DNA from 4 places in the Paenibacillus sp. FSL P4-0113 genome. Region 2 is predicted to be linked to each of the others. Evidence: riboswitches for the same ligand, from Rfam matches in the RefSeq annotation. Region 2 holds a riboswitch; each other region holds the start of a gene.
What was found. A riboswitch is a leader RNA that binds a small molecule or an ion and turns the genes downstream of it on or off. The one in region 2 is predicted to bind thiamine pyrophosphate.

Region 1 (5,787 bases), 2.2 Mb from region 2:
AATATCGACTTGGCTTCCGCATTTGGGAGCTATCCACACATTTGTCCCAAAGTGACGAGCCGGCGGTGTTGTTACAGCCTGCAATGGAAGGACTGCGTGACCGTCTGGGCGAAACGGTCAGCTTGTACTTACGGGACGGCAACATGCGTATTCGCATACAAGCCGTGCAGAGCAATCAGGCGATCCGCAGGGTTGCGCCTGTGGGTGCGCGTATGCCGCTGGCTGTAGGAGCCTCCAGTAAGGTGCTGGCTGCCTTTATGCCGCCGCAGGAGCTGGAAGCCCTGCTAAGCGGGAATGAATGGCCGCACTCGGTAGACGCGGAGGTCTATAAAGCCCAGCTGCAGGACATTCGCGAGAAGGGCTATGCGACCAGCTATGAAGAACGGGAGCCAGGGGCCGCTGCTGTGGCCGCACCAATTGTGAACCGGAAGGGACAGGTCACTGCGGCTTTATCTGTATCCGGTCCGGTCAGCCGGCTTGCACCCGAGACGCTACATGACTTTGCTCCGATTTTGATCGAAGCGGCTAAGGAAATGGGGCTTATGCTTCCGTAACAAGAATGAATGCAGTTGAAGCAAGCAGAGTGATTTGATGAGGAGCGTCTTCTTGCTAAATGGAACCTAGAAGGGTTGCCAAAGTCATAAATTTGAAGTAGTCTGATAAGGATGGCGGGATGTCTGTTATGTCCGCCTCATGTGAATAGAAGTATCGCAGTTACTGGGGGAGCCTGTAATGCCGGGCTGAGATGGAATCGTGTAAGATTCCGGACCCTTTGCACCTGATCTGGATCATACCAGCGTAGGGAAGTAATCGGCCATTGAAATGTATACGCAGCTGCTGTCTACGGTGACGCATTGGAATAGGATTATTCCACATGTGCACGGTCTGGATAGCAGCCTCGTTAGATTAGCCGGTTCCCTCGGGAACCGGCTTTTTTGCATAGATCAGCGCCACCCTGGGAATGGTTCCGGATCGGTGTGTCATTTCATCGAAACGGGAGGAATGGACAATGAAGCCGTCAGAAGTAGAAGGAACAAAAGGAACAGAATTGAAATCAGCAGAAGTAAGGTTGGCAGGAACAAGGGAAGTTGAGGTAGAGAGAACAAACGGGAAGCAAGCCAGTGGGGTAACGCCCTTTCCAGGGAGCCGTAAGGTATATATTCAAGGCTCGCGGCCGGACATTGCCGTGCCAGAGCGCGAAATTGCTCTCCATCCTACACATACGCCGCAGGGCACGGAGCATCATGAGCCATTGCGTGTGTACGATACGAGCGGTCCCATGACTGACGAAGCCTATCAGGTCGATATCCGTCAGGGCCTGTCTCCATTACGGCGAGCTTGGGCACTGGAACGGGGCGATGTGGAGGCTTACGAGGGACGCGCCGTCAAACCGGAGGATAATGGACTGAAACCTGGCTCCAAACGGGAGACAGTTGAATTTCCCGGCGTGACCAACCGTCCGCTTCGTGCTTCGCAAGGTCGTACAGTGACGCAAATGCATTATGCACGGCAAGGGATCATTACGCCCGAAATGGAATTTGCGGCGATCCGCGAAGGGGTGGAGCCTGAGTTTGTACGGCAGGAATTGGCGGCTGGACGAGCCATTTTGCCTTCGAATATCAATCACCCGGAAAGTGAGCCGATGGTCATTGGGCGTCATTTTCACGTGAAGATCAATGCGAACATTGGTAATTCTGCGGTTACCTCCTCGATTGAGGAGGAAGTGGAGAAAATGACCTGGGCTGTGCGTTGGGGCTCGGATACAGTTATGGACCTATCCACAGGCCGTAATATCCATACCACACGTGAATGGATCATTCGGAATTCTCCTGTACCGATTGGAACTGTGCCGCTGTATCAGGCACTTGAAAAGGTGAACGGCGAAGCAGAAGCGCTGACGTGGGAGTTGTATCGCGATACGCTGATCGAGCAGGCGGAGCAGGGAGTGGACTATTTTACAATTCATGCGGGTGTATTGCTGCGGTATATACCGATGACGGCGAATAGAATGACGGGAATTGTGTCCCGTGGCGGGTCGATCATGGCAGCCTGGTGCCTTGCGCACCATCAGGAGAATTTTTTGTATACACATTTTGAAGAAATCTGCGAAATTATGAAAGCCTATGATGTGGCCTTTTCTCTCGGGGATGGTCTACGTCCAGGTAGTATCTATGATGCGAATGATGAAGCACAGTTTGCAGAGCTGGAAACGTTGGGCGAGCTAACGCAAATCGCATGGAAGCATGATGTTCAGGTCATGATTGAGGGGCCGGGACATGTCCCTATGCATAAAATCAAAGAGAATGTGGATTTGCAAATGGAGATTTGTAAGGAAGCTCCTTTCTATACCTTGGGACCGCTCACGACGGATATTGCCCCCGGATATGATCATATTACCTCAGCCATCGGGGCGGCGATGATCGGTTGGTTCGGGACGTCCATGCTGTGCTATGTTACGCCTAAGGAGCATTTGGGTCTTCCGAATAAGGATGATGTCCGTGAGGGTGTCATTACCTACAAAATTGCGGCACATGCTGCCGATCTGGCGAAGGGCCATCCACGGGCGCAGCAGCGGGATGATGCTTTGTCCAAGGCACGCTTTGAGTTCCGCTGGCGGGATCAGTTCAATCTGTCGCTTGATCCCGAGCGGGCCTTGTCCTACCATGATGAAACGCTACCAGCAGAGGGAGCCAAGGAAGCACATTTTTGCTCGATGTGCGGCCCCAAATTTTGTAGTATGCGCATCACGCAGGACATTCGCGCCTATGCAGCGGATAAGGGGCTGAGCACCGAAGAAGCAGTGGCCGCTGGGATGCGTGAGAAGGCAGAGCAGTATCGGGATGGCGGTCAGTAAAACGAATGTGTGAGTTTAGGAACGCATGAATCAAAAAAAGCCGTGGTTCTCTACAGTCGATGTAGGAAACTACGGCTTTTTGGCTTATGTAAAGCGAGTCATGCAACCGGATAAACGGCGCCTTATTTTTTACCCATTTTTTCATTCAAAATGTCCTGAAAGCTGAGCTTCTTCTCCGAGCTATCTTCTTTCTTCTGCATACTCACCGCGTTGGCACGTTGGTATTGGTGGTGAAAGGGCATCAGGGTGTGGACGGTTAAGTTCATTGTATTCATGTAGATCATTCCTCCAATTCCATATTGTCAAATTCAGATTGAGTTGCTTAGGACGTCTGTATAGGACTATTTGTATGTACTTGATGTCGCAATGCTATGTAGGTTGCTTGGTTATGTTTCAATCATTATACCCACATTTTTTCAAAGTAAAACGCCTTTGACATAAAACAGGAAGATGGTCATGTGTGTTCAAAATGCCGATTAGGAGGATGGTCGTTTTAGGGGAAAATGTGCCTAGGTCTAAAACAAGGGCTTGAGGCCCGTTTTCTTAGTTTAGTAGTCGGGATTGTGTTTTTTTTGTCGAATAACCTTGTAAAAGGAGGGTTTTGCGGACTCCTCAAGTCAGGATTGAGGCAGTCTGGTGGCGAATTAAAGTGTCAAAGTTGTATTGACTTTATGTTTGGTAGTAGATACCATGAACTGGTTGTCAGCGTATTTTGACAACAAGAGTCAGCCAATCGATCTGGCGATTCATCCTTTGAAATGTTAGAGAGAGGATTAGAGCATATATGAAAAAATGTATTGCAGACATCGCATTTATTATTCTGGGTGCGTTTTTTTTCGCGCTAGCTGTTAATCTGTTTGTGATCCCGAATGAGTTTGGCGAGGGGGGCGTTACAGGGGTCACAATCATCCTGTACTACCTGTTTCAGTGGTCTCCCTCGATCGTTAATCTGGTGATTAATGGCTTGCTGCTGATTGTCGGATATAAATTTTTAGACAAGAGAACGACCTTGTACACTATCATTGCGGTCGCTTTTAACTCGCTGTTTTTACATTTAACAGTCAACTGGCGGATTGATTCGCATGAGCCGACGATTAATGCCGTATTTGCCGGAGTTTTGGTGGGGGTTGGCATAGGCCTAATCGTACGGGTAGGCGGCACTACGGCGGGTACGGTCATTTTAGCACGGATTGCCAACAAGTATCTGGATTGGAATATCAGTTATGGCCTGCTGTTTTTTGATTTGATTGTCGCATTCTCTTCCTATTTTATTATTGGCCCGGAAAAATTGATGCTAACTATCGTTATTTTGTACGTTGGTACGAAGGTGATGGACTTTATGATCGAAGGACTGAACCCCAAAAAAGCGGTCATGATCATTTCGGAGCACCAAGATAAAATTGCCGAGATGGTCATTACGAAAATGGATCGTGGAGTTACTGTCCTGTCAGGCCACGGTTATTACACTAAAAATCCAAAAGAAGTGCTGTATATCGTCATTAGTAAACAAGAGGTATCGGCGCTCAAAAAGATAGTGAAAGCCATCGACACAGCAGCATTTATCACCATTCATGACGTGCGGGACGTGTTCGGAGAGGGTTTTCTGGATATTTCGAAGTAACTGGTGGTGTGAAGATAAGGTAATAGGAGAATAGGGTGAGAAGTCGGTCCTGAGGGATCGGCTTTTTGTTTTTGTGATGTTTCTTCCATTTTTGGTATTGGGAAATATGCATAATAAAGAGGAGTCACTCAATTCTTGTTATATGGAGGGTTTGGCGGGATGGAGAATAAGGGTAATTATGATGTAAGTTCCGTTGGCTGCTTTCGAATGAAAAGGCATGGAAGAAGACGCATCGTATCTCTGCTTATATTTGGATAGCCTTTGGCTTAATCGGGATCGCTATAGGATTAGGACAAGAAGTTAATGTGTATATGGTGCTCGCTTCTTGTTTACCGACGATGATTAGTTTTGTTACTTCTCTCTTTCTAAGCCATAGGTATAAAAATATAGACTGCTGATATCTGTATAATGCGGATCGATTTAGCATATTAGGGGGATTTCCATGAGAAGTAAATTAAATTTTTCTAATGTATTGTCTTTTCTTATTTCTGTTTTGCCTTTCATTATCTACCTTTTCATGTATCCGAGAATGCCTAGGAATGTAGCAATCCACTACAATTTCAATGATGTGGCTGACCGTTTTGTTGACAAATCCTCCCCTGAGGTATGGTTGTTGTGTGGAATCAGCCTCATATCTTTTATGCTTATGCTTATGCTCCAACCCTATTTCAGTCGTCAGTTCAAGAGCGAAGAAGGCTCTGCAATCATGGAAAGCCTGCCTGGTCTCTTCACACTCCTTATAACCCTAGTGTTCTCAGTTCTCGGCATATGTTTCCTTTTAAAGGCTTAAAGCATATAAAAAATCCCCTCTCAATGTGCAGTTTCCACTGCATTTGGAGGGGATTTTGTTATTTATACGCTCTTTACTCTTGAATCATTTGACGCAATACGGTTTGCAGAATACCACCGTTGTGGTAGTAGTCGATGTCGACGGTGCTGTCCAAACGAGCAATTACTGGGAATTCGAACTTCGTGCCATCCTCGCGTTTAGCCACAACCGTAAGCTCTTGACCAGGCTTCACGTCATTGTTAATGCCGAGAATGTCGAAGGTTTCACGACCATTGAGGCCCAAGCTGGACCAGCCATAGCCTTCCTGGAATTGCAGAGGCAGTACACCCATGCCGACCAGGTTACTGCGGTGAATCCGCTCGAAGCTTTCGGCAATGACAGCCTTAACGCCCAGCAGAAGCGTACCTTTGGCCGCCCAGTCACGAGAGCTGCCTGTGCCGTATTCCTTACCAGCGATGACGATCAGGTTCTGATCGGCTGTCTGATATTTCATGGACGCATCATAGATGGACATTTCCTCAT
Region 2 (5,787 bases):
GATATACGCCGTGGACCCCTAAAGTATTCTGTACGGTAACGGCCGTAATAGCCGACATACCGTATACGCCAAGCTCTTGAAAGGTTTTGAGATCGGCCTGAATTCCGGCCCCGCCGCCACTGTCCGAACCGGCAATCGTCAGCGCTCTGGGTACACGAACGTCTGTCATCGCGCACCACCTGCTGTGGTTGTTCCGGCTTCACGGACCGTGACATGCCCCTCCAGCGAACCTGTATGTAGTTTGGAGAGCTCGTCGAGAAAGGCAATCTGGAAGCTGCCGGGCCCCAGCTCTGCGGTACGTGCTGCGGCTCGGGAAGCTGCTGCACCGTAAAATGCCAAGCCTGCTGTACCTGCGAGCAGCAAGTTGGGTTCAACAGCTGCAAAGGCACCTAACACAGAGGTCAGCAGGCAGCCTGCTCCGGTTACCTTCGTGAGCAGCGCGTCTCCGCCGCTAATCATTCGTACTTCGGCCCCATCAGTGATGACGTCCTCCTTTCCAGTGATGACTACCATTGTATTGAGCGTTCGAGCAGCCCGAATTGCCAGATCGACATTGCCGCTGTCAGCACGGTCACCAGCATCTACGCCTTTAATCTCACGCGCTTCTCCAACAAGATGCGCGACTTCGGCTGCATTGCCCCGCACCAACGAGATTTTGACTTCACTCAGGATTCGCAGTGCCGATTCGGTTCTAAAGCTCGTTGCTCCCGCACCGACCGGATCTAGCAGGACTGGAACACCGTGTGCATTTGCTGATTGTCCAGCAATGATCATGGCATCCACCAGTTCGCGGTTCAGCGTACCGATGTTTAACACAACGGCCCCCGCTATTTTTGCCATGTCTGCTACTTCCTCGGGTGCATAGGCCATCACCGGGGAGGCGCCCAATGCATACAGGCCGTTGGCCGTAAAGTTGGTGACTACCACGTTGGTCATATTGTGAACGAGGGGGTTGCTGTTTTGTACCTTCGTCAGGAGATCTAAATAACTTTTTTCCCATGTACTCATCATGATTATCCTCTCTATAGTTGGTGGTTCAACAGGACATTAAACGTACTTCACGCATCGAATTGACAGGCTGACTATTCCAAGACCGCTGCCTGCATCTGGACCGGCCATTCTTCCTGCTTATAAGCCATGTCCCAGAACTTATATTCCAGCTGGCAGCTCAGTATAAAATGCTCAATCATCCGCTCCCGCTCAGCAGCCGTTGCGCCTTCCGCCCAAGCATCTACACGTTCTCGGAACTTGAGTGTTGTATCATTAAGCTGGTCTCCATAGAAGCCCATCCATTCATAGAACGGATGGGACTCATCCGGCTTTACTTCATCCAGTAGCCTGCGGCCAATCTCAACATACGTCCACATACATGGCAGCAGCACAGCCAAGATCTCGCCCAGGCTACCCTCATGCGCAACCGTCAGCATGTGACGGATATAGTGATGGGCCGACGGAGCGAGTGGATATCCCTGCAACTCTTCATAGGTCACCCCTGCGACAGCACAGAAATTTTGATGCGGATGAACCTCGCTGTGGAGAATAAAAGAGATTTGTTCATTAAATACAGCCATGTCTTCCCGATTGGTGCATTTGGAGATTGCGATACCGTATATCCGCATGTAGGCGTTCAAATATTCAAAGTCCTGTTTTACATAGTGAATCAGCTGTCCCCTTGTCAAACTTCCTTTAGCAATACCTCTCACAAAGGGATGCTCAAAAATCGCTTGAAAAATGCCGTCCGCCTTCCGACGAAGTTCTTGTGTAAAACTCAAATTCCCCACCTCCATTAAATTGAAGAGCAAGAAGTCCTGTAAGGATACAATTCCGGAACAACGCTAAAAAGCCGCCCCGGAAAATGGAGCGGCTTCAACAATAGGCCCAATGCGCAAAAAAACGCTTGAAACCTTATATATAAAGGCTCCACTTTCCTACGCTAGTGCGAACTAGATCAGGTTCAAAGGGTCCAAGATACGTTCTTGTCTCAGCCATAGTGGCTCCCCTAGTGGACTTCTATTCTTTTGACTATTACTGTACATTCGTTCATACGCTATGTCAAACATACGTCTATCTGGTCAAAGGTCAAGTGACAGAGCAGAAGTTCGCTTTCGAGGGAAAAAGTGCTGGAGAAGGTCAGTTCCGTCTACACAAAGGAGTTCGCGGCAGGCTCCAGTGTCTAAATAATCAGAATTTATACCAAAAGAGAAATCAGAACTGGGAGTGTAACGAGCGATATGACAGCACTGATGACAAAGGAGGAGGCTGTTTCTGATTCCAGGCTTTCAAAACGCGTAGCGATCATCGCAGCGACTGCTGAACCCGGGAAGGAGACGAGCAGAACTGCCTTCACAGTATCTGCAGACGACAGACCGCACAGGTAGGCGATCAGCAGCATTAATAATGGCTGTACAATTGTTTTTAACAGTGCGATGGCAAAGGCACTTACACTAAAACTAATGTTGCGTACGCCAATGGTCACTCCGACAGCGAATAAAGCGGCTCCGGACGTAATGTCTCCGATTTGATTCAACGATTTGTTCAACAAATCCGGTGAATGGAAGCCGAACAAGGTCAAAATTACACCAATCAGTGGAACCAGCACCAGCGGTTCTTTTAAGCCATGAAGAATGGAGTCCCAGATTAACCTTCCGAGGTGACCGTTCCGTTCCTTGCCTGAATTCCGGCTGGCTACGGTAGCTATAATGGTAGCCGCCGGGTCAAGGACGGCATTGACTACAATTCCCGTAAGCGCAATCGGAATGGCGACAGCAGAGGAACCGTAGATGGCTCCAAGCACCGGAATACCCATAAAAGCAAAGGTAGGCTGTGCTGAGTTCAAAGCAAACATGGCGGCATCCTTCACTGACTGCTTCCCCGCAAAGCGGGACAGTAGAAGGAGAACGGCAAAAAAGCCGACAATGCCAATGAACAGAGCCAGCAGGAATGGCCATTGCTCGATGAGTGCTTTCCTGTCCGTTGTCGTGATACCAATGAATAGATGCGCAGGCAGTGCAAATTTGGTAACCAGTGCATTTAGGGCCTTGGAGGAAGAGGCATCAAAGCTTTTGTAATGCCCCGCTAACCACCCTAAAATAATTACGAAAAAAATCGGCACCAAAATATACAAGATATGTCCGACACTCATAGATCGATTCTCCTTGCTTGAACTGACGTATTCTGCCTGTCTGAACAAGGCAATATTCTTCCTAAACGGGGCATTAGTGAGGGTGATGAATTACACTTTCTACTGCTTTGACCTTCGTATATTCCGGTTTCCACATTGCATTTCGTATAGCTTGTTCCACATTTGAAATGTGTGCCTGGGCTACCTGATCCTGAATCGCGGCTTTCGCAACCGCAACCGCAACAGCGTACGAAACATCACGTAATTTTCGGATATGAGGGAGCAGCGCACCGCCAGGCTTATTCGAATCCACGCCATTGGCAACGGCATCTGCTGCGGCTGAAAACATGGCAGGGGTAATCCTTTTGGCTTTCACTACAATCGCACCCAGACCTAGTCCCGGGAAAACAAAGGCATTGTTCGCCTGTCCAATTTCAAATTCCGTACCGTTATAGGTGACGGGCTCAAAAGGACTTCCGGTAGCGATCAATGCTTTGCCATCGGTCCACTGTATCAAATCCTCGGGTACCGCTTCGGCAAGGTTTGTAGGATTGGACATGGGCATGATGATCGGGCGTTCCACATGCTTGGCCATTTCCTTGATAATCTCTTCTGAAAAGGCACCTGCTACACCGGAAGTTCCGATCAATAGAGTAGGCTTCACCTGACGGATGACCTCCAGCAGTGGTATTTTGCCGTCATCCGACCGCGTCCATGAGCTGACCTCTTCTTTTTTACGTACATATGGTTTCTGATAATCCAGGACATCTTCCATATCGTCCGTTAACAGTCCGCGGTAATCAAAAGCCCAAAATGGCTTGAATGAATCTTCCTCCGAAAGACCATCCGCGATCATGGCTCCCCGAATTTGGTCAGCGTTGCCGATTCCTGCTGCCCCCGGGCCAAAGACAACTACTTTTTGCTCACGCAGCGGAATCTTGGTGACACCTACTGCCGAAAGAATCGCAGCCAAGGTTACCGCTCCTGTGCCTTGTATATCATCGTTGAAGGTGAGAATGCTTTGTCCGTATTTTCTTATAATATGGCGAGCATTTACGCTACCCACATCTTCCCAATGTAAAAGCGCCTTCGGGAATTGAGCTAACGTTTTGCTGATAAAAGTATCAATAAACTGGTTATAGGCTTCTCCGCGAACCCGTTTATGGCGGTTTCCGATGTACAGCGGATCATTCAGCAGCTTTTCATTATTCGTGCCTACATCCAGTACAATGGGCAGCACCCGCCCTGGATGAATGCCTGCCGCAGCCGTATACACTGCAAGTTTGCCAATAGCAATGTTAATCCCCCCGACACCCCAGTCCCCAATCCCCAAAATACTTTCGGAATCCGTCACGACGATCAGGTCCACATCCTCGCCGCTCAAACCGGAATTATAGAATGCTTGTCCAATACCGTTCGGATTATCTATCGACAAATATACGCCCCCAGGACGGTTGTACTCGTGACTGTATTCTTGAATCGCAGTTCCTACGGTCGGCGTGTAGACTACGGGCAGCATTTCACTCAAATGATCGGTTAACAGCCGGTAGTAGAGGACGACATTTCGATTATGAAGGTCGTTGAGAGAAGCATTTTTACGCAGCATGGTGGGTTGTGCCAGAAACTGCTGATATGCCCGTACGCTCTGTTTCTCTAATGAAAGGACGGTGGGAGGAAGGATTCCTTCCAAACCCAGTTCTTTGCGTTCTTCTTCTGTAAAAGCGACACCTTTGTTCAAAAGGGCATTTGCTAACACATCCTTTCCCCGCAATGGAGTAGATAATGACCCATCGCGATTGACATAAAAAGCTTCCATAAAAAGACCTTCTTTCTTTTCATTTTCATGATTATTCATGACGAAAGATGACATGTTGTCCATAGTATAGACATGCGAATCTGTTTTATTCATCTATCTTTCTATGACAAAATAACCATATTCATTTCTTTCTATTGATCTAAAAGAACCGATTTTCGATATAGATTCGCTAACTAATTCTGATGATTTTGGTTCTAATGGATCGGGTCTAAATACTCTGGTTTTATCAAGTATGAAAATCAGTTTTTCTTCTCTTATTCCCTTATATATCATGGAGTGTCAGCTATTTTGTTAAGAAAATATGAAGTATTTGGGCATTAATTTAACCCCTATAAACAAACATTTTTAATTCTTTTTCAACAAAATAGAACTATTCGGAGGAAAAGGAGAGGTTTGTGTGCAGGGACCTATAGCCATTTTTAGCGATAATGACAGGGCTATTGATTATCCCAATGTAATTTGTTTTTACCAATATATACAGTGCAAGGACACGGAGGCAGCTTCAGTCTACGAGAACGCATGTTGCTGCTTGATTGATTATAGGGAGCCGGGGGAGGCGGTGCGGAAAGCCAATCAGATCCGCAGCCAATTTCCGCAAATGCCATTGTTACTGGTGACGGATGTAACATTTCCGTTCAGTGATCAGCATATGGTGCAAATCACCGGAGTAGGCCGTTTGCGACTGCTATTTTGGCAAGCCAATGACACCGAAGAAATGCTTTCGGAAATACAAAGCTTGCTCTATCCCGAGTATTCGACCAAAAGCCAACATATTGCATTTATCTTGTCTGTATATAACGAAGAGCAACGTTTTGTTCATGTCAAAACCTTTGCTGAACGACTGCAAGCC
Region 3 (5,787 bases), 1.3 Mb from region 2:
AGCAATTTCATGCTATCCAAGCCTCCGGCAATAATGACCTGATCGCAGGAAAAAAAGCCACTATCTGTTCGGACACCGCAAACTCGACCATCCTGTATGACCAGTTGCTCTGCCTGTGTACCAGACCATACCGTTGCTCCCAGCACCGCAGCAGCACCTGCATAAGCACGGCAAAGCTGGACAGGAGCCACTTGTGTCTCCTTTGAACGATATATTGCCCCGATCGCTTGTTCATCCAAACCTGGAATTCGTCGGGCCAATTCTTTCGCATCCCACCAGATAGGACAATCACCCTCTCGCGTTTTAGCAGCTTTCCAGCGTTTTTGGCCTTCAGTCTCCGTACGGAAAGGGGTCACAAACCCTTCAGTACGGAATTCCACCGAAATACCTGACAAACGCTCTAGATCACAGACAAGCTCAGGGAATGCATCTCGACTTATGCGAGCAAATCGTGATAGCTCAGAGTCGGTGAACTCTTCACTTTCCGCTGCCAGCATTCCAACCGCTGCTCCTGAGGCTCCCTCACCCGGGATCAATCGTTCCAGCATAATCGTACTTCTTCCCTCCTTGGCCACATGATAAGCAATGGAACTGCCGATGACACCTCCACCTATGACCAAGCATTCAGCGTGTCCAATCACTCTTTCCTCTGTGTGTATCTTTAGCATTTGTTCCGTATCTCCTCTCCATAAACCCTTCTGCTTTCAGCTTGCCTCTACTCTCGTTTTCTCGCTACAGGCTGTGAACTACAAGGTCTGCCATTCGCCTATACTCCATTGCAGCTGCAACGGGCGACTCAGCCTCCCATATACCAGACATCACCGCAATTCCGCTTGCTCCGGCCCTATAAAGCTCCGGGATATGATGCGGTTGTATGCCGCCTAGCGCAATCACCGGAATGTTTGACAGTCTGCAAATATGTTCAAGCTGAGCTAAACCCCGCGGTACAATACCGGGCTTACAATGGGTCTCATATACGTGACCATAAAGTACATAGTCCGCTCCTGCCCGCTCAGCAATTTGCATCTCCTCCAAGGAATGTACAGACACTCCACAGCGTGTACCCTTTGGAAGTAGGCTTTTCACATCCACAACAGGTAATCCATTAGCTGGTAATTGAACGGCTCCGACCAAAGTAAGTAAAGCTACATCCACACGATCATTTACTACAATTTGTTGCAAAGGAACTTCCTGCTCCACCAGGCTGCGAGTCAAAGAAAGCAATGCAGAGGCACCATTCTGTTTTAAACGTGCGTGTACATAATGAACATACGGACAAATCACAGCAGCCACTTGGGCGGCTTGTGCAAAAGTGCCCTTTTCCATCGAAATTGCGTGTAATTCGATTTTGTCTTCACCTCACATTGGACTAAAGGATCTAAGCTTAGCCAGCCACGTCTACCAGCAGGAATGAAAGGGGATTATATGTGAATCGTCTACGGAAGCTCGAACTACTTAAAATGAACGAAACGCAAAAAAACCACTTCCCCAAGGAAGTGGTTTAACGAACGTCCAATAATCGAACGGACCATGATATCCGTATACGTGTATCGTCCCACGCACAAACAAAAATAAAGATGGTGTTGCCTTGTTTGTACGGCGCTCACTTCCCTACGCTGGCATAACCCAGATCAGGTGCAAAGGGTCCGAAATCCATTTATTCCGTCTCAGCCGCATGGGCGGCTCCCCTAGTGTGACTATTTTATTGTATAAGCTAAAGATAGCTTAGCATATTTTTCTAATTCTGCAAACCCCACTTCGTGTGAAATTTGCTGGAACTGGATTTAGCTGATTTTAGTTAACTTTACTTGACCACTCTTCCACATTCCACGTTTTGGTTACCCAATCCTCGTAAAAGTCCGGTTCGTGAGATACAAGCAATACGGTCCCTTTGTATTCCTTCAAGGCACGTTTCAGCTCATCCTTTGCTTTAACATCCAAGTGGTTGGTAGGCTCATCGAACAGTACCCAGTTGCTTTCACGCATTAACAGTTTGCAAAGACGGACTTTAGCCTGTTCTCCACCACTGAGCGCAGATAGCGGACGCGTGATATGCTCATTTTTCAAACCGCAACGCGCCAAATGCGCTCGTACTTCATGCTGGTTCAAATGCGGAAATTCATTCCACACATCGTCAATCGGTGTAATTTTCTCGGCCTTTACTTCCTGCTCAAAATAAGCGGGCTGCAAAAAATCACCTTGATAAGTTTTTCCACTGATTGGCGGAATTTTTCCCAATATGGTTTTGAGCAATGTCGATTTACCGACACCATTGTAGCCGACAATTGCAATCTTTTCGCCACGTTCAATCGTCATGGACATTTTAGGCAAAAGGGCATGTGTATAACCAATCTCAAAATCAATACCCTCAAATACCGTCTTTCCGCTTGCACGTGCCTCTTTGAATTGAAAGGTTGGTTTTGCGGCTTCTTCAGGCTTATCAATACGTTCGATCCGATCAAGCTGCTTTTCACGGCTCTTTGCTCGGCCTGATGTAGAGGCACGCGCTTTATTACGCTGAATAAAATCTTCCTGTTTCTTAATAAAATCCTGTTGCTTCTCATAAGCATCAATATGCTGGGCTTTGTTCAGATCCGCCATTTCGAGAAACTTTTCATAATTAGCTGAATAACGGGTCATCTTGGCAAATTCAAGATGGTAAATAACATTAACGACCTGGTTCATAAATTCAGTATCATGTGAAATAAGAATAAAAGCATAAGGATAATCCTTCAAATAGCGCGTAAGCCATTCAATATGCTCTACATCCAAATAGTTGGTAGGTTCATCCAGCAACAGGACGTTCGGCTTTTCCAACAGCAACTTAGCAAGAAGAACCTTTGTCCGTTGCCCGCCGCTAAGTGCGGATACATCCCGATCCAGTCCTATGGCCGACAGACCTAGTCCATTCGCCATCTCTTCAACCTTTACATCAATGAGGTAAAAATCCCCCATATCCAGTTGCTCCTGAATTTCCCCCATCTGTTCCAGCAACACTTCCAACTCATCAGGAGAAGCATCCCCCATTTTGTCAGTAATCTGCATCATTTCCTTTTCCAATTCCAACAAAGGAAGAAAAGCATCCTTCAATACATCACGTACCGTTTTGCCCGGTGTCAGCTTGGTATGCTGATCCAGATAGCCGTAACGCACACGTGGAGTCCATTCCACTTTACCCTCATCCTTAAGCAATTTTCCAGTGAGAATGTTCATGAGTGTCGATTTACCAACACCGTTAGCTCCTACCAAACCTACACGTTCCCCCGCAAGCAATCGAAAGGAAACATTTTTAAATAATGCGCGGTCCCCAAAGTTGTGGGATACATTTTCTACAGTCAATAAACTCATAAGCTGTTTTTGGCTCCTTATTGTCATCGGCATTGCCGACTGTTCTTATTTCATATGCATTTCGTTTCTCTCAAAGCTTTATTGTAGCACATTCTGCAACCATATCGGAATATTGAAAACAGTGAATTTTAAGGTTTTTTGGTATGGATCTGCCTAAAAAAAGAAAAACCACCCATGAGGGTGATTATTTTAAGCCATTATAACATTTGTACTCAAAGTAACCCGCAGCTGCTGCAGATTTTTCATCCGTGAAACGTTCACTCGCTTTAAAGGGAGCTGGACATGAATCTCTATAAAAATACTTTATTCCAGTATCTGGTTCTATGCCACCGATAATGTCTTGCTTTCTAACGACTCTCCCACCACCAAATCCATAGTTATTGTAATACCTGTCTCCGACCGGAATGCCTTGGATAAACGCGATCAGCCCCACATCATCTACCGTGTTGTACCACTCCTCTTGCGGAATGATCGGTAGCGTGAACGAATAAGTTATGCCGTTACGCGCTGCTTTTTCGTTATGGACATTAATAATTCGCGCCAAGTCCTCTTGAACGCTGCGAACAATGGTGGAACGACGTATTTGCTCAAAAGTTTCTGAATTATTCAGCAAAGATATAGCGGTCTGATCCTGAAGTTCCTTTTGAAAGCCTTCTACCCACCTGTGATTTCGAGTATCGTATGCGTGCACATAATTATCCAAGGTGAACCCCACACTGTTGCCTACTGAATCAACATAGGCATATGGCTTTTTTTCGCTCCATTTGTGGCCAATAGCAGCTTGTCCATGCTCGTCTGTATAGGCTTCTGAGGTGAACGCATAATAACCGTCATAATCCAGAATTACAATAGCCGGTATGTAATCCAATAATGCACGTTGTGCTACTATATCCCCATCAATGCCTACATTAAGAAAAAGGGTGTGCAGGAACGTGTTCAGCGCTACTTCTTTATCTACCCGAAAAAACTTATCCGATCCGTATCCGGCCTCGCGTTCCTGACGTTCATTCTGTGAGAGCACAACCCCTGCATCCTGAACTGCGGTACGGAGAGCCGACGTATATTTCATTTCTAGCTGCTGCACTTCACGCTGATTCTGCACCCGTAAGTCACTAACTACACCAAAGGGCAAAAACAAAAGTATAAATATGACCGCAAAATCAGTAATCTTCATTCAGAACCATGCCCCCGTAAGAAGCTGTAACTGCCGGCTTGCCGCTATCTGCCCCACCAAAAAGCCATGATTTGTACAAGTCCGCAGGAGTCCGATTCGTATTATGTACCCGGACCGTAAAATAATCCCCGGCCATCAAGGTATATCGACGCGTCTGATCTGATTTTGGCTGCTGATTGTCAGGAAACAGTACAAGAAAAATTTGCGAATTATAGTACCCATCATATACAGCTTCATAATTGCCCAGAAAACTATCTGGCTTCACGGCATCTGCATAGTCCGGTACATACTTTTTGTGCATATGCTCCAAGTCAACTTCGTACATATTGCCTGTCAATTCCAGATCATGCATAAAATCGTTATACATCGTCGGTGTAATGTAACCTTTGGTTCTTACCATATCAACAAAACGTACAGTTGCATGATATGTATTTAACCCGGATATATCATCCTGCCGTTCAGCAGCTTGAGCTGCGGGTACGATGTACAAAAGCAATACAGCGAGCAGCGCCCCCAACAGCTTCGATATTGTTTGAACCACTTCAGTCTTCCCCCAATTTCTCAAAACGTACAGATGTTATGTCCCCATTCCCATTACGCTGGGGGTACATGGAATATAATGAGGAAGCATCCAGGGTCGATACATCAGGCTCAAACGGTTCAGAAAATACATCATACTCTGTCCCGTCGACTTGAATCGAAATCCCCTCCTGTAAGTTCATGCGAATTGCCTGTATGACCTGAGTTCCTTTAATCCGCTCCGGCAACCCCACCCCAGCAGTACGGGCTATTCGCCCTTCAGAATGCTCCTCTTGCTGTGATCTTAATTCCAGTGCACCATCCAGCTGCCTGGACAAGTCTGCTGCCGTTACACATGCGGTTATGAACAGAATAACTGACACACCAAGCCGCAGCATACTTGAAGCGTGATCAGACATACTCTCATCCCCTTTATGATTATTATCTCTGCTGTAGTGCTTAGGACTGGGTAAACAACAACCCACGTACCACGTTCGATTTGTCTTTGACGATTTCAGCTTTAAATTTACCACTCGGATTTACGTATTCATTCTCTTTCTCATTAAGTGTATTCGTGATTTTCCCTGTCTTATCACTGCCACCATTCACGGCGCCATACTGTTCACTGTCTGGGCTAATGTTCAGAGCATTACCGTACCACTGGCCTGCCATATTTTTGCCGGTTTTAATCTGAATGCCGAATTGGTCCTTCCCCTGAAACTTTCGCAGCGCATTGGTCACCTGGG
Region 4 (5,787 bases), 2.4 Mb from region 2:
TCCGATCCACATCATGGACAATTTCATTAATTTTATGCTCCACAATCACCAGTGTCTGGTCTACCGAAATGTTGCGAATGGTATCCCACACCTGTGTAGTGCCTTCCTCGTCCAACAAAGCCGTGGGCTCATCCAGAAAAAGCACTTCTGGCTCCATAGCCAGCACAGACGCAATCGCCAGCCGCTGCTTCATTCCCTGTGACATGCTGCCAATGGGCATATGTATATCATCCGTCGATAGACCCACCTGTATCAGCAGCTCGCGAATACGGGATCGCATCTGCTCCCGGGGAACCTGATTATTTTCCAACACAAAAGCCAGTTCCTCATCTGCATATGACATACAGAACTGCGTATCAGGATCTTGAAATACAATACCTGAGACACTTGGGATTACAGCAGCATCGCATTTCATAGGCACTTCTATCGTGCGTGGAATCAGACCGCTTAACACTTGGAGCAGTGTTGATTTACCGCATCCACTCGGTCCCAGTAGCAGCAGCTTTTCCCCCTTGCGGACAGACAAAGACATATTGTGAAAAAGCAGCTCTTGCTCACCGGGGAATTTCAACCGTAGCCGGGTGATCGAAGCCACCACATCTTCGGTTGCCCGGCTCATCAATCCAGCCCCTTATAATCTTGTTCCGTTGCAGGCCTCAAACTTCGCGTGACTCCGGTTACCTCCAATGCCTTAGCCAGATAGAACGCGAATACCCCGGCAATCACAATACTGCCAATCATCCGAAATCCAATATACAAAACATAGTTCCAAGTCGATAGCTGATCAATATACCCGTAGCTGAAGTCTAAAATCAGAGAAGTGACAGCCGCCCCAGCCGCAGCTAGCGAAGCAACCCACAGGTTTGCGTTCCGATACAGAAAAGCCGCAAAAAACAGCTCCGCTCCCAAGCCTTGCAGCAGGCCATAGTACAAGGTGGACATACCCCATTCGCTTCCCAAAAAAGCACTGACCGTTGCCGCTGCCACCTCTGCCAAAATCGCAACACCCGGCTTGCGAATGATGAGATAAGCAAACGTACCTGCCATAAACCACATGCCATACATCAGTTGCTCGGCGTGTAGACCCAATGGTTTCATCAAATCATAGGCAGGTCCCCATATTTTGTAGATCAACCCGAACACAACAGCGATCACAATCGTGACCAAAATATCCGTCAGTTTCAACCCTTTGGACGCTCTTACAGCAGTATTCATTATTGCGTGCTCCCCTTTTTCCTTATAGTTGGCCTCTTGGCCATGAAAAAAAGCTTGTCTGGAGCTGAATCTCCAGGCAAGCTTTATGCGCAGTAAAAGGTGAAGCACCATACAAAACATCATTCGTCGATATGCCTTATATAACCAGTAGTCTAAACTACTACACTGATACCCAGCCAAGTCAGGATCAAGGTAAAATGCTAGGACATACATTGAATCTATCGACAACCGCAAAAAAAAGCGGCATTCCTGTATAGTGTTCTTGGTTTCTCTACGCTGGCATTACCCAGATCAGATTTCACGGTCAGTGGCAAGGGCCACCCTCTCAGCCTGACTTTCTCAAGCTCCCGACAATGCTTTTTAATTCACTATAATATATACCACATCTATGGCTTTGACAATCCTATAATCCGAAGAAACGTTTAGCCGTTTCCGTCGTCGCGATTTCGATCTCCATCATGCTTCGACCTGTACATTCGGCTATCGTAGCAGCAATGTGAGCGAGATACATGGGCTCATTACGCCCTTCTTTAGGCTTCACAGGCAAATTACGCGGGGTCAAAAATGGAGCATCCGTTTCAATCATCAGACGGTCCAAGGGAATATCTCTGACCAGTTCACGCAGATGCTTCCCCCGCCGTTCGTCGCAAATCCAGCCGGTGATTCCGATATACAGTCCCATTTCTACATACGTACGCAATTCCTGTTCCGTGCCGGTAAAACAATGCACTACCGCTTTATCGACAAGCCCTTGATACTCCCGAAGCATAGCGACAAAGTCCTCATGTGCATCTCGTTCATGCAGAAATAACGGCATTTTCAGCTCACCCGCCAGTTGGATTTGCTCGCCAAACCATCGGCGCTGCACATCACGTGGCGAAAAATCACGGTTATAGTCCAATCCGCATTCCCCTATGGATACGACCTGCGGCTGACCCGCCAACTGGCGGAGCTGCTGAATCGTGTCTGCACTGCAGTCTTTGGCATCATGGGGATGCACGCCAGCTGTCGCATACAGCTTGCCCGGATAACGCGCTGCATACTGAGAAGCTTCCCGACTGCTGCGGACACTGGTCCCGGTAATAATCAGCGGTGAAATCCCTACAGCCGCGGCTCTCTCTACCACCTGTTCCCGATCTGCATGAAACGAACGATGCATCAAGTTCACACCAATATCAATTAACGGTGTACCCCTTTCCATCTCAATCCCTCCCTCGCAAACTACAATCTTGGATCAATCGGCTCTGATTCCAGAGATAGTGCGGCAAGGACGCATTCATGAATACGATCTACCGTATCCTTGCGGACAAAACGTTCCACGCCTTCCATACCAAGCGCTCCTTCCATCAGGGCATGACGCTCCTTTTTGTTCGTTCGACGCTGCTTCAGACGCTTTAAATTCTCAGGGGCAAGATAATCCATACCGTAAATGATGTGCAAATACTTCCGGCCTCTCACCTTGATTGCAGGCTGAATCATCTTGTCCCGATTTTTCATCAAAAAGCGTTCCGGCTTGATCACAATCCCCTCATGACCATCCTCTGTCATCTCGTTCCACCAACGAATGACCTCTTCCTCGCTTGCTTCGTCCGTGATCACGCGATACTCTGTCTCCATAAACAGGGAAGACAGCCCAGCCAGCTCCCGGTTTTGCTCCATATGCCAAATATGAGAATGGTCGAAAAAAGTCTTTCCGCTGTGTGCCAGCGTATGAAACGGTGCGATACGAATCTCATCCAGACCGTCCACATCCCAGCAATATTTTTGAAAAGCCTCTTGAAACGTCACGGCATTCGCGTACTTCTGTTCCATTTCCTCCAACCAGTCTCCAACCTCTCGGCCCGCAACCTTCGCCTGCTTCAGCTTGTCTACCAGCTTACTGCGATCCAGCAGAGCTGCTTCACCCACATGCGCATACTGTGCAGCAATCAATTCCCGAGCCTTGAGATTCCACGGTACAATTTCCGCATCCAGCAACACAAAATCCGTCTGGTTCCGTTCAAAATATCCGGCAGTCCGTAGATCCACATTCAGCTTTTCCAGCACTTGCTTCCCAAGGCTTTGTTCAAAGAAAGCTCTCCCGCTCCGACTGTAGATCGTGCCCAATGTCGGGTAGCCTACATACTCGACAGCGGCCTGTTCGTTTTTGAATAATAGCAAAATAGCCCGGCTACCCATATGTTTTTTCTCAGCCACCATCGTTTGTACCCCTTGCCCGCGATAATAAGCCAGCGCTTCACGCGGATGCTCCAGATAACCTTCCTCTGCAGACACCGCTGGAGCAGGACTCATGGTCGGTGGAATATACACCAGTTCCTCTATCGGTACTGTCACATGTGACACGGCATCTATAGCGGTTTTGACCGATTCTCCTTGAACGCGCACTTCGCCATACGATTCCGTCAGTACACTGTAACCAGCGATGAGCTTGCGTAAATTCGGCGGGGAAAACCGTTTTCTCTGCCACCGGACAAGTGGGCTATCGGGATCATTCGCATAATTCTCATGTGCCGGAACGCTGACAAATTCCTTTTCCGGAAAACGATAAGCGGTCAGCATACCGCCAAATACCACACCCTGATCAATATTCACCGTCTGATTCACAAGGGTAGGCTGCGGTCTAGGATCATGTCCCCATACTACTATTTCTCCCGATTCATGGTCTACGAACCAATCTTTGCGGATTGGTTTTCCGTCTGCATCCTGTCCTTCCGTATCTCCATAACGGCAATAATCAGAAATACGTGCCGACTGTTTGCCGATAAAATGATCCTTAATCCCCGCATGAGCCACGACCACGTGTCGCAATCCATTCCTGCCAAAAATAAGATGTGAGGGTGCATGTAGCAGAAAATCCCTTAACTCGCTTCTAAGCTGTTCCGCCGCTGCCTTGCCCGCTTTTTGTTCATACTGGGCCAGTTCCTCTGCAAATCGTTCATCCCCATGACTGAGAGTCACCTTTCTTCCATCAAGGTAACGGCCGATTTTCCAGCCATGATTGCTGTCAATCATATACGCTAGTCCAGCATCCACGTGCTTTTTCCAGAACTGCACCGCTTGTAACGATTTGGGGCCACGGCTCATCACATCCCCGACAGATACCAGTCTTCTGCCATCTGGATGATGGTATAGTCCTTCCGTATCTTCCGTATATCCTAGCCGCTCTATCACTTCCAGCATCTCACGGTAGCACCCATGGATATCACCAATGATGTCAATACCTGAGCCAATCTCATGAAACAGTGGCTGCGCACGGCGAACAAAATTCATTTCTTCTATATCCTTAAGGATATAGCAAGCGTTAAAGCCTTCCTCACGGATCCCACGCAGGTTCCGCTTTAACAGCTGTGCCTGCTGCTTGACCCGTTGGCGGCCACGCGGATGCTCCCTGCCTAAATCACGTTCCAGCAGCACAGCTTCGGATACATCCAGTACCAAAGCCATTACAGGAACATGCGCCTTGGCTGCCAACTGTACATATTTTTGACGGTCCTCAGCATACAAATGGGTGGCATCCACAACCGTCAGCTTATTCAAGCGACAGCGCATAGCCAGAATCGTATCCATCGCCTCAAACGCCTTGGCTGACATTTGCTGATACTCATAGAACAGTACGTCCGATTCCAGTCTTGGAAGTCCACTCCAGTCTATAAATTCCGTATCTCCGACCAGCTTGCGAAAATGATCCGAGGATACCACTTCTGTCTCCAGCAGAATCCCTTCGCTCACCAGCTTGTCTAATAATGTGGTTTTCCCACTGTTGGAGGCCCCCACCAACACAACCAGTCCAGCATGCGGTAAATGAATCGTACGTTTGGATGAATTGCTCATGCTTCCTTCTGCTCCTTTCTGCGCGTAAATATAGCCATTTGGGTCGGTTGTCCAAAGCCTTCGACCTCTTCTCCGATCCCCTTCAGCGCTACCGAATAAGGAGCTTCCACAATCCACTGCTCACATCGTTCCTGAAACTCGCTTCTACTCCATTCAAAACGGTGATCGCCATGCCGCATCTCTTGCTGATTCATACGATACACTTCATTATATTCACGATTGGGAGTCGTCACGATCAGCACGCCCGGCTGATACTCCGTTACAATCGTCTTCATCACCCGGTTCAGACGATGCTCATCCACATGCTCAATGACCTCACATAGGATCATCACATCTTTTCCCCGCAATTGTTCATCATAATAAAAGAGAGAGCCCATCATGGGTGTAGGACTGATCGCATCGGCATGCCTTTCCAGCTTGTTAAAACGCTCCACGGCTCTCAACTGTGCATACGCAGACGGCTCCACCGCCCAAATCTCTTCAACGCCCGTCATTCGGGCCATCCGAGCCGATAGCTTCCCTTCCCCTGAACCCAAATCTACGATTTTCTGTCTGCGAGGCAGCTTGCGAATTACGTCCATAATAGCTTGATACCGCAGCTCATTTAGCCGTACTGTAGGCTGTTGCTTCCCTTCCTCATGTGGCTGTTCTGGCTGTTGAATCTGTTCGTGCTTATCCTTTTGAGCTTGGACAGTATCCTTTTCAATATGTTTTTTAATACCTATTTCATCACAATCAGAT

Region 1: linked by a shared signal. The riboswitch ahead of thiC (phosphomethylpyrimidine synthase ThiC) and the one ahead of tenA (thiaminase II) in region 2 are both predicted to bind thiamine pyrophosphate.
Region 3: linked by a shared signal. The riboswitch ahead of MKX46_RS03500 (thiamine phosphate synthase) and the one ahead of tenA (thiaminase II) in region 2 are both predicted to bind thiamine pyrophosphate.
Region 4: linked by a shared signal. The riboswitch ahead of MKX46_RS20280 (ECF transporter S component) and the one ahead of tenA (thiaminase II) in region 2 are both predicted to bind thiamine pyrophosphate.

The regions. Positions count from the first base shown of each region.
Region 1 is NZ_JBBPAZ010000001.1:4,466,966-4,472,752, forward strand. It holds gene MKX46_RS19350 (IclR family transcriptional regulator) at 1-554, shown strand, start outside; TPP riboswitch at 710-822, shown strand; gene thiC (phosphomethylpyrimidine synthase ThiC) at 1,010-2,854, shown strand; gene MKX46_RS19360 (hypothetical protein) at 2,977-3,129, opposite strand; gene MKX46_RS19365 (YitT family protein) at 3,639-4,475, shown strand; gene MKX46_RS19370 (SdpI family protein) at 4,673-4,873, shown strand; gene MKX46_RS19375 (DUF1648 domain-containing protein) at 4,918-5,265, shown strand; gene acnA (aconitate hydratase AcnA) at 5,339-5,787, opposite strand, start outside.
Region 2 is NZ_JBBPAZ010000001.1:2,262,543-2,268,329, reverse strand. It holds gene thiD (bifunctional hydroxymethylpyrimidine kinase/phosphomethylpyrimidine kinase) at 1-169, opposite strand, end outside; gene thiM (hydroxyethylthiazole kinase) at 166-1,008, opposite strand; gene tenA (thiaminase II) at 1,083-1,772, opposite strand; TPP riboswitch at 1,909-2,011, opposite strand; gene MKX46_RS09400 (AEC family transporter) at 2,189-3,142, opposite strand; gene MKX46_RS09395 (NAD-dependent malic enzyme) at 3,216-4,937, opposite strand; gene MKX46_RS09390 (glycosyltransferase) at 5,335-5,787, shown strand, end outside.
Region 3 is NZ_JBBPAZ010000001.1:939,395-945,181, forward strand. It holds gene thiO (glycine oxidase ThiO) at 1-668, opposite strand, end outside; gene MKX46_RS03500 (thiamine phosphate synthase) at 733-1,326, opposite strand; TPP riboswitch at 1,592-1,700, opposite strand; gene MKX46_RS03505 (ABC-F family ATP-binding cassette domain-containing protein) at 1,795-3,348, opposite strand; gene MKX46_RS03510 (hypothetical protein) at 3,533-4,522, opposite strand; gene MKX46_RS03515 (hypothetical protein) at 4,509-5,063, opposite strand; gene MKX46_RS03520 (hypothetical protein) at 5,065-5,460, opposite strand; gene MKX46_RS03525 (hypothetical protein) at 5,501-5,787, opposite strand, start outside.
Region 4 is NZ_JBBPAZ010000001.1:4,659,973-4,665,759, reverse strand. It holds gene MKX46_RS20285 (ABC transporter ATP-binding protein) at 1-619, opposite strand, end outside; gene MKX46_RS20280 (ECF transporter S component) at 619-1,215, opposite strand; TPP riboswitch at 1,466-1,575, opposite strand; gene MKX46_RS20275 (TatD family hydrolase) at 1,619-2,416, opposite strand; gene MKX46_RS20270 (polynucleotide kinase-phosphatase) at 2,437-5,046, opposite strand; gene MKX46_RS20265 (3' terminal RNA ribose 2'-O-methyltransferase Hen1) at 5,043-5,787, opposite strand, start outside.